DNA from 2 places in the Erwinia magellanica genome. Region 1 is predicted to be linked to the other one. Evidence: predicted binding sites of a transcription regulator. Region 1 holds the regulator's gene; the other holds the start of a gene.
The links. The regulator CRP, encoded in region 1, controls carbon source genes, mostly activating them, when cyclic AMP is high. The targets are predictions, from matches to a motif close to ATGTGANNNNNNTCACAT.
Positions count from the first base shown of each region.

Region 1 (5,236 bases):
GTGATTGAACAAACGGATATCCAGGAAGGTATGGTTCGCTTTGCCCGCGCTGTGGAAAAAGTACTCGCTTAACAGGCCGGTGGGAGCTGTCCCGTGCAGCTCCCCGGCACTTTCCTTTCAACACACGTTATCAGGATAATCTTTTCAGCTTGCGTGTCAGCCAGCGTCCATGATGGGGTCGTGCGCTCCATGCCAGCGAGGAGATGGTGTGCATCACGCTCAGGTGCCCCAGAATACGCTTTACGTGTCTTTCCAGAATAGTGGTCGGCCCCTGACTTACCCCGGTCTGCGAATCCATCACATTGGTTTCCGAGCCTGGCCCGTCATATTCCAGGCGCTGCTGGCAGCGCTGCAACGCCACTTCACAATCCTGTAAATAGCGTTCTGCCAGCGAAGCGGTCAGCATCGTATGCTCACGCGCCAGAATGGTCATGGCGTTGATATGCTCCACGATAAACTGGCTGTGTGTTACCCAAAGCTTCATATCTGAAAGATAGCGAGAATCGAACCCTGGCTCCTGCATCGCCTGATTCAGCGAGTTAAACAGGGCGTTATGCGCCTGATTCACCCGCATACGTTGCCAGGCAAGCTTCTCAGGTGACTGCTCGTTGCCCAGCAGCAACTGTAATGCATCCTGATAGGTACCAAGCGCATCGTGCGCATTCTGCCGCAGCAGGCCGCTTTGCCACTGCGGCCAGAGCCAGATCATGCCGCCGAAAGCGATCAGGCAGCCCATCAGCGTATCAAGCAGGCGGGGCAGCAGGAAGTCCGCGCCGTTAAGTGACAGCAGCTGAAGGGACCAGACCGCGGTCACCGTGAAGCCAATCATTGCGAAGCCGTAGAATTTACGGATAAACAGATAGCTGATAAGCGTAATCGCCAGCATCACCAGCAGCACCACCGATTCTGGCGCATGAAGGCGCAGCGTGATGGCGGCGATAATCAGTCCCGCCAGGGTGCCCAGCGCACGGTGCTGGATCCGCACGCGGGTTGCGCTGTAGCCGTTCTGGCTGACAAACATCACCGTCATCAGGATCCAGTAAGGCTTCGGCAAATTAAAGAACAGCGCCAGCGAGCTGGCAAAAGTCAGCATCACGGCAAAGCGGGAGGCAGTGCGCAGCGCGGCTGATTTCAGCGACAGATAGCTTCTGATAGCGGGTAACAAGGGCAGACGACGCTGGCGGTCAGCCATCAAATCCCGCTGATACAGAGGCCGCTGGGTACGTAAAACCCTGGCGATACGGCTGAAATGATAATAACAAAAGGTGCCCACCGGATTGTCCGGGTGCTGGCGGGAGATCTTCTCCAGCGCCTGTAGCTGCTTATCCATCGTGAAGCGTTCAGGCAGCTTGTGATAAAGAATATCGTCAGCCAGTACGCGAAGCCGGGCGGCGATGGTTTGCGCATTCCAGCGGATCACCGCTTCAGCATGGCTCTGCTCTACCAGCTTCTGAACCTCTTCGGGCTGATGCAGGCTGACCGAAATATGTTCCTGCAAATCCAGCGCCACCTGGAACGCTCTGGTCAGGCGTTTGTGATGGTTATAGCGGGTGGCAGAGAGCATATGCATCTGCTGGTAGCAGGTAGTGATCAGATCGACAGCTTTCTGCTGCCGGGCCAGCAGTGGTGGCAGCGCCTTTTCAGGATCTGTCAGCTGGGTCAGCAGGGAATATTTGGCTTCGCAGTAGCCCGCCAGCTCGCGGTAGAGCAGGCTGAGCGTCTCCCGCATCGGCTGCTCTTTCCACAGCCAGAACCAGAACCAGTTAAAAAGGCCATACCAGATGGTGCCCAGCACGTAGAGCATTGGCGGTTCCCATATTGGCATCCGGCCAGCCAGGCTGAGGGTGAAAATAGCGGCAATCAGCGAGCCGGGCAGCAGTCGGCCATGCAGCGGGCTGATCTCACCGGTTATGCCCAGCAGCATCGTCATGGTGAAGAGAATAGCGGGTAAAGGCACCGCATGTCCGCCCAGATACTGGATCAGGAAGCTGCTGAAGGCGAACAGGCTTCCGCCGATGATCAGGCGTTTGAAGAAGCGTTTGTGAGGAGTATCAAGACCAGCGATGTTGCAACAGGCAGGCACTAAAGAGAAAAGCAGGCCCCGTTGCAGGTCACCCAGCAGCCAGCCGACAGCCACCGGTAAGCAGAGCACCAGCGTCTGGCGCAGCGCGTAGTTCACTTCAGGGTGATAGATCAGTCGACGCCACATCACTCCGTACCAAATAAAAAGGCGCAACAAGAGCTGTTGCGCCGTGGATCAGAGCCGATCAGCGTGTGCCGTAGACAACGATGGTTTTACCATGTGCTGAGATCAGGTTCTGATCTTCCAGCATTTTCAGAATACGGCCTACGGTTTCGCGTGAGCAGCCAACAATCTGCCCAATCTCCTGACGGGTGATTTTGATCTGCATCCCGTCCGGGTGGGTCATGGCGTCGGGTTGCTTCGCCAGGTTGAGCAGGGTCTGCGCAATGCGACCTGTGACATCAAGGAAAGCTAAATTGCCCACTTTCTCTGAGGTAACCTGAAGTCGACTCGCCATCTGTGCCGAGAGGCGCATCAGAATGTCAGGGTTGACCTGAATAAGCTGACGGAATTTTTTATAAGAGATTTCAGCCACTTCACAGGCTGTTTTCGCACGTACCCACGCGCTACGCTCCTGACCTTCTTCAAACAGGCCAAGTTCGCCAATGAAGTCACCCTGGTTGAGGTAAGAGAGGATCATCTCTTTGCCTTCTTCATCCTTGATAAGCACCGCTACTGCGCCTTTGACGATGTAGTAGAGGGTTTCTGCCTTTTCACCCTGATGAATCAGCGTGCTCTTGGATGGATACTTATGAATATGGCAATGTGACAGGAACCATTCAAGTGTCGGGTCTGTTTGCGGTTTGCCGAGAACCATTCGCTGTTATCCTCTGTTGTCATCGTGCCTAAATACAGGGGCAGAGTTCCCTGTCAGGCGTTGAAATAATCAAGCGTTTCCCATCAGGAAATGTATTCGGGCCTCTGTGAAAAGCCTGGCTCGTTATGTTGTCTTGTTTCGTCGTGCCTGTAGAGTACTGACGAAAATATTACAGCTTTGTTTGTAGCACAGCTTTCAGTGAGTGTCTTCTGTTGTCTCGCTTCAGCATAGTGTGAAAACTGCCACATTGCCGTTTTTCAGGCTAAAGCGTAATCTGATGTTAACTAAATGAATTAGAGGAACTTGTTATGCAGGCTCGGGTCAAGTGGGTTGAAGGGTTAACGTTTTTGGGAGAATCCTCATCGGGACACCAGGTATTGATGGATGGAAACGCCGGGGATAAAGCGCCAAGTCCTATGGAAATGGTGCTGATGGCTGCGGGTGGATGCAGCGCCATCGACGTGGTCTCTATTCTGCAAAAGGGCCGTCATAACGTAAAGGATTGCGAGGTGAAGCTCACCTCAGAGCGGCGCGAAGAGGCTCCCCGCCTCTTCACCCATATTAATCTGCACTTTATTATCAGCGGCGTCGGGCTGAGTGACAAAGCCGTCTCGCGCGCTGTCGATCTTTCGGCAGAGAAGTATTGCTCTGTGGCGCTGATGCTGGGTAAAGGGGTTAATATGACCCACAGCTATGAAGTGATCGAATTACAGGAAAAGTAGATCGCTGAGCAGGGGAGTAACGTCTGTTTACCGGGGCGTTACTCAATTTTCTTGCCCTGAATCAGACGTTTAACCAACGGCCCCATAATCAGCTCCATTGCCAGCCCCATTTTCCCGCCCGGCACCACCAGCGTATTGATATGCGAGATAAAGGATCCCTGTAGCATCGACAACAGGTAGGGGAAGTCAATATCTTCCAGCGCCTGGAAGTGGATCACCACAAAGCTTTCATCCAGCGAAGGGATAGCCCTGGCTGCAAAGGGATTGGAGGTATCCACCGTCGGCACACGCTGGAAGTTAATGTGTGTGCGCGAAAACTGCGGCGTAATGAAGTTAATGTAATCCTCCATTGAGCGCACCACTGAATCCATTACCGCTTCACGCGAATGGCCGCGTTCGCTGGTGTCACGCACCAGCTTCTGGATCCACTCCAGGTTAACGATAGGCACCACGCCTACCAGCAGATCGACATGGGCAGCCACGTTATTCTGTGGGGTCACCACGCCACCGTGCAACCCTTCATAAAACAGCACGTCGGTAGGTTCGGGCAGCGGCTGCCAGGGTGTAAAGGTGCCCGGCACCTGATTCCACGGCACCGCTTCATCATAGGTATGCAGATACTTGCGGGATTTACCGCTGCCGGTGCGGCCATACTCGGTAAAAGTTTGTTCCAGCAGCGCAAAGTCGTTGGCTTCCGGGCCAAAATAGCTGATATGGCGGCCCATATCGCGCGCCTTGCGGATCGCCATATCCATTTCAGGGCGGGTATAGCGGTGAAAGCTGTCCCCTTCCACTTCGGCGGCATGCAGGCCAAGCTGCTGAAAAATCTTTCTGAAGGCCAGGCTGGTGGTGGTGGTTCCCGCCCCGCTGGATCCCGTTACGGCAATCACCGGATGTTTGGCTGACATGCATATACCTCCCTGAGAAAAGTCGCTTCGCATTGGTACCATGTTTCAGGCATGGGTGTCATCTCTGCCTGTTAACCTGTCACCTGACCGCGCGGCATAATATTGACGGTCTCGTGCAGCTCAGACCAGACCAGCACCGCTTCGCCGCTGGTTAACTGGCGGCGAACATCCTCAACCTTCTGTTCCAGCGAGCGTTCCTGTTCGCCGTAGTCGGTACCTTCTCGCAGGACAAAAGATTCAATCAGGTTGTCCAGGGTCTCACTGTCTAAGTCCTTCCAGGGAATTATCACGTTAATTGTCCAGCCAGGTTGAAAGCCATTGCGGAATGCGTTGTTCAAGCCACATCTGGGGCTTGCGCAGGGTGCCACCGACAAACCCCACGTGCCCGCCATAGTCTGTCAGCTGGTAGGTGACAGCGGAAGGCAGCAAATGGGCGGCGGGGATCACCTCATGGGTCATAAAGGGATCGTCTTTAGCATGGATGATCAGTAACGGTTTCTCCACTCTGGGCAGTAAAGGCATTGCGCTACAGCGGCGATAATAGTCGGTGGCGTCCAGAAAACCGTGGGCACGAGCGGTGATCGCATCATCAAAATCGCGCAACTTTTTCAGCGCCCTGAGTCCCTTCAGCTCAAGGGGCAATGTGCCCGGCCAGGCGAGCAGCTTGCGCTCTGCATTCTGCTTAAGAAGAGAGAGCAGATAGCGC
Region 1 is NZ_JBCHVC010000004.1:50,044-55,279, reverse strand. It holds gene argD (bifunctional acetylornithine/succinyldiaminopimelate transaminase) at 1-72, shown strand, start outside; gene AAH450_RS14770 (YccS/YhfK family putative transporter) at 131-2,209, opposite strand; gene crp (cAMP-activated global transcriptional regulator CRP) at 2,268-2,900, opposite strand; gene AAH450_RS14760 (OsmC family protein) at 3,209-3,622, shown strand; gene AAH450_RS14755 (phosphoribulokinase) at 3,661-4,530, opposite strand; gene AAH450_RS14750 (YheU family protein) at 4,602-4,820, opposite strand; gene AAH450_RS14745 (hydrolase) at 4,822-5,236, opposite strand, start outside.

Region 2 (5,236 bases), 220 kb from region 1:
AGGCGATCATTGATGCGGTGAACAAGCATAAAGATCAGAAGACCTTCGACCATAACGTCGATCCCACTCTGACGCAGTTTGGCATTCCCAAAGCGCACTAGCCCAGGCTGGGGGAAACCGCGACCGCAACGATCTTACCAGTGAAAGCATTTGTAAATGGAAACGGGCTGATGGAAGATAAAAGTCACTTTGCCTTTTATAAGGAGCAGGTATGAAAAAAGTAGTGATGCTGCTCGCCATTCTGGCAGCAACCGGTGCCGCGCAGGCCGCAGATGACGCTGAAGATCCCGCAGTGGGCTATATCGCCAATCTCTGTACAGTGGTGACGCAGGATAAAACGAACGACTCAGCAGAGAGCTATATCACTAAGCTCAAAGCGCTGAACGCGCGGGGCCAGTCGCCTTCCGCTCAGCAAAAACCGGAGTTCGATGAAGATGAAGCCAGAACCGTTGTCGCGGCCTGGATGAACCTGAATGACCAGCAGAAAGCGCAGGCCCGCCAGAGTCCTGAGGCGTGTCAGAACGCCACGCTGGATCAGTATCAGAGTCAGGACTAATAAGCCTGTGCAGGGTATAAACATCCCGGCAGGGGCTTATTCGGCCCTGCCGGACTGGGGCAAACCTGCTCGCTGTCAGGCCATGAGTAACGCGGTAACGCGCGTTAGCATCCCCTCTCAGGCCGGTGAGCAACCGGCCTGTTAATTCAGCGTTTGAAAGCTTTCAGCCGCTGTGCAGCAGCCGCTCCAGCTGCCGCCTGAGCAGAAGGTTTTCCTTTTCCAGCCTGTCGACTTTATCCAGCAGCGTCAGTGCCAGGGCGATGCCTGACCACTCCAGATCCAGTTCAATCTGCAACCTTCTTGCGCGCCGCAACTGGTGCACAGCGTAATAGTCAAAAACCCACTGCGGCTCGCTCTCAGTCGGCGTGATAACGCCCAACCCCACCACTTCCGTTAACTCCTCCGGGGAAATATCTACCGACCGGCAGATCTCAATAACGGTATACCTTACGTGTTCAGTCATGATGCGGACTCCCATGCTGCGCGCGGATCAAACGCGGCTTTTTCCGCCAGCTCACGCCACAGCGCGGCACTCTGTTCATCGGCTTTAGCGGGCATGACCACTTTAAGAATGGCATAGAGATCGCCGCTGCTGGTTTTACCGGACAATCCCTTGCCCCTGACGCGAAGCCGCTGCCCGTTCTGGCTGCCGGGCGGGATGGTCAGCGATATTTTTCCGGTAAGGGTAGGAACCTGAACGGTTGCGCCCAGAGCGGCTTCCCACGGTGCCACCGGCACCACAATTTGCAGGTTTTGCCCGTCAACCTCGAACAACGGATGGGGCGCCAGCCGGATAACCAGGTAGAGATCGCCGTTAGCTGCGCCCTGGCTGCCCGCCACGCCCTGGCCTTTCAGGCGGATACGCTCGCCATCTGTGACCCCTGCCGGTATTTTTACCTTCAGCGTTTTTTTCACTTCATCGATCTGTCGGCCAGATGCATCCAGAACCGGTACGGTGAAGGAGACGGTGCGGCTTTCGCCTGCCAGCGTCTCTTCAAGGAACAGCGGCACTTCCATCTCCAGATCCTGACCGCGTCTGGGTGGATGTCGTCGCGTTTGCCCCTGAAACCCGCTGGCATGGCGGCCAAAGACAGACTCAAAGAAGTCAGAATAGTCGCTCGCGCTGCCCTGCTCATGCTGCCAGTGGCCGTCGCCAGCGCCGGGCGGCGGCCCGGAAAAACGGGGATCGTCGCGATGCTGGCGGAGCAGGTCATACTCGGCCCGACGGTCGCTGTCTTTCAGCACCTCGTAAGCTTCCGCCATCTGTTTAAACTTGCGCTCGGCATCCGCCTCGGTACTGACGTCCGGATGATATTTTCGCGCCAGCCGTCGGTAAGCCGTTTTAATCGTTTTTAAATCGGCTGTAGGTTCAACCTCCAGCAGCGCATAATAGTCTTTAAATTCCATCTGATTACACCTTCTTTTCAGCACGTTGTGGGCGGTAAGCCAGGCTCAATCCATCGAAAATTCAGGCCCGTGAACAGGGCCTTAATCGGTGTACACAGTGAGTGTAAGGCGTAATGCAGCAACGTGAAGAAAAAATCAGACCATCCTGCCGTTGGCACGGATAACCTGACCGTTGATCCAGCCGCTCTGGTTACCGCCAGGAAAGCCCCACGGCGGCATTATCATCCGGCTGACCCAGGCGCTGCATCGGGTTCAGGTTGGCCAGATTCTGGATCAGCGCTTCGCTTTACCTGTCATAAACAGCTCGGTAGCGATCGGCCCCGACGCAACGGCATTGACGGTTATCTGACGCCCGCGCAACTCTCTGGCAAAGGTAGGGGAAACGGCTTCCACGGCGGCTTTAGTACCGTGATAAATCGCGTAGTCAGGCATCTTTAAGCTGATGGCGGAGCTGGCTGGTCTGGGGATCATTCAGGTGCCGCATTACCGGATAAAGCAGGAACTGGCAGAGAACAAACTGAAAATCATCCTTCCTGAGATGCCGCCTCACCGATTCCGGTTTCGATGCTTTATCTGCAAAATTGCCAGCTGTCACAGCGGGTCAGGAGATTTAACTGGAATAGAGAAAACTTTCAGTACGCGGAACAGTGAGGAGCACCGTTGACCGGTTCAGGACGGGTAAAGCAGGAAGTGTTAAGGCTGGGTGTGGCAGGTGATAACCGCCGGTCTTTCCCTGACCGCGGCTATCGAGGGTTTCTGGCCCGCACCATTAATACATGGCACCCGGCGGCACGTGTTTAAAGGTTTCAACATAGCTGTGCAACACGCGTTTAAGTAATTTTTTCATTTCGATCTCTCTGCTTCAAATTTTATTAGTAAAGTGCAAAAAAATTATACAATACGCACCTTTTCCAGGCAAATAAATTTGAACCAGATCACATAAATGAGTTTTATCAGCAGAAGAAAAAGTGAAACAGAGGGCAAAGAGGCGGGCTGCTGCCCGCCGGAGGCATCAGGAAATTCCTGCAAAATCAGGCAAAAAGATCCAGATGCTCGATAAGGATGCTGCTGCCAATAGTAATCAGCACTACGCCGCCGAAAATCTCGGCCCATTTGCCCATTACCGGGCCAAGGAAGCGCCCCAGTAATATACCGGTAGTGGCCATAATCATGGTTGACGCGCCAATCGCCAGCGCGGTAGCGACAATATTGACCTGCAAGAAAGCCAGACCGACACCCACTGCCATCGCATCCAGACTGGTTGCCACCGCCGTGGCGGCCAGCAGCATAAAGCTGTGGCTTTGCGGTGCTTCGTCAAGGTTCTCTTTTTTACGGAAGCCTTCCCGGATCATGCGGGCGCCCAGCACAAACAGCAAAATAAAGGCAACCCAGTGATCCCAGGCCATCACGTAACGGCTGGCGGCTATGCCGACACCCCAGCCAATCAGCGGAGTAAGCGCCTCAATAACACCAAAGATTAATCCCGTCCGCAGCGCCTCTTTCACCGTGGGTCGGTGCAGACAGGCGCCTTTGCCAATAGCCGCCGCAAACGCGTCCATCGACATGCCAAAGGCCAGAATAAGAGTGGCGTACATGTTCATTGTGGTTATACCGGCTTGAGGCCCCCGAAGGCCCTCAACGCATCATAAAAACAGATCCCGCTGTAAAAATAAGCGGCAGCGGGTGAAAGTGTGACGCATCCTACCACGCGTTTCCCATAAAAAAAAGACAACAAAATCAGGGGTTTGAGTATAGCCTTGGCTATACTTTTTAACGAATGCTAATTCTGTACGAAAAAAAACGCCAAAAAGCCTAAAAGAATTACTACGTTAAAGGGGACATCCCTGACGGGACTGGGGGAATTCCAGGCAAAAAGAGGGGGTTTTATCTAAGCTGAGACAGAAAAAATATTTATCAGGGATGCTTATTCAGCGCATCAATGGCTTTGAAAAACGCCAGGTCCGGTACTTCAGATTGAACCTGAAGCCCGATTGCCGGAAAATGGCCGCTTCTGACCAGAATGGAATAATGATGAAAAACCCGTTTCTGACCTTTTTAATGCCGATGAGCACCCTGATGCTGGGCATGCTCTCCGCCTTGTTACTGCCTGCGCCCTGGTTTGGCCTCAGCCTCACTTACCGGCTGATGGCGATATTCCATCTCAGCGATATCGGCCAGCTCTATACGCTGGTCTTTTGTCTGTGGTTCCTGCTGCTGGGCGCCGTTGAATATTTTATTATCCGTTTCATTTATCTGCGCTTTGTAAAAGTCTGAGACCTGAACGCTGTGTTTGATTTCGTAAGGTTAACCCTGGTAAAACGATAAAGAAGAGGATAGGGATGCTACAGCGAACCAGAATCTGGCTGAAACGCACGCTTTTCGTGGCAATAATGGCGCTGGTGGTGCTGTTGGGGCTGCGCGTGGTGCTGACCGAGCGCGGGCCGGATTTAGCGCTGTGGCACACCTGGGTGCCGGAAGAGCTGAGTGAGAGCAAGCTGGATCGCACCGACTGGGCGGGCTACCTGCAAAATGAGCAAAAAATCTTTGCGGAGATGAAGCTTAACGTCAGCGATAAGCTTCAGCAGTCCGATCCAGAAACTTATAACCGTTATGCAGAGCACAGCCCCGTCTATCCGGGCCATTTTGCCACGGACTGGAACCGCTCTTACATCATGATGCCGCAGGGTAAACCGCGCGGCGCGGTGGTGCTGCTGCATGGTCTTACCGACTCACCCTACAGTTTGCGCCATTTTGCGGAAGATTACCGGCAGCATGGCTACGTGGCGGTTGCCATACGCCTGCCGGGGCATGGAACCGTGCCCGCTGCACTCACCAGCGTGGAGTGGGAAGATTGGATGGCGGCTACCCGGCTGGCGGTGCGGGAAGCCCGAAAACGTGCCCCTGACGGCACGCCGTTGCAGATCGTAGGGTTCTCTAACGGCGGCGCACTGGCGATGAAATATGCCCTGGACGCGCTCCAGGAGCCTACCTTAGCGGCGCCCAGCCGGTTAATCCTGATTTCACCCATGATTGGCGTCAGCAGCTACGCCCGCTATGCCGGGCTGGCTGGCCTGCCCTCTGTTTTCCCCGCCTTTGCGCGTTCCGCATGGCTAAGCATCCTGCCGGAGTTTAACCCCTTCAAGTACAACTCTTTCCCGGTGAAAGCGGCTCGTCAGTCCTGGCTGCTGACCAGCGCTTTGCAAACCCAGCTGCACCGCGATCGGGCCAGCCATCTGCTGGATAAACTCCCGCCGGTACTGACCTTTCAGTCGG
Region 2 is NZ_JBCHVC010000004.1:271,772-277,007, forward strand. It holds gene AAH450_RS15725 (type III effector HrpK domain-containing protein) at 1-101, shown strand, start outside; gene AAH450_RS15730 (hypothetical protein) at 212-556, shown strand; gene AAH450_RS15735 (chaperone modulator CbpM) at 720-1,019, opposite strand; gene cbpA (curved DNA-binding protein) at 1,016-1,963, opposite strand; gene AAH450_RS15745 (SDR family oxidoreductase) at 2,237-2,434, opposite strand; gene azuC (stress response protein AzuC) at 2,733-2,810, opposite strand; gene mntP (manganese efflux pump MntP) at 2,995-3,564, opposite strand; gene AAH450_RS15755 (DUF1158 family protein) at 3,995-4,237, shown strand; gene AAH450_RS15760 (alpha/beta hydrolase) at 4,303-5,236, shown strand, end outside.
Region 2: azuC (stress response protein AzuC) is a predicted target of CRP. The motif match lies at 2,887-2,904, and genes of this name have one in related genera.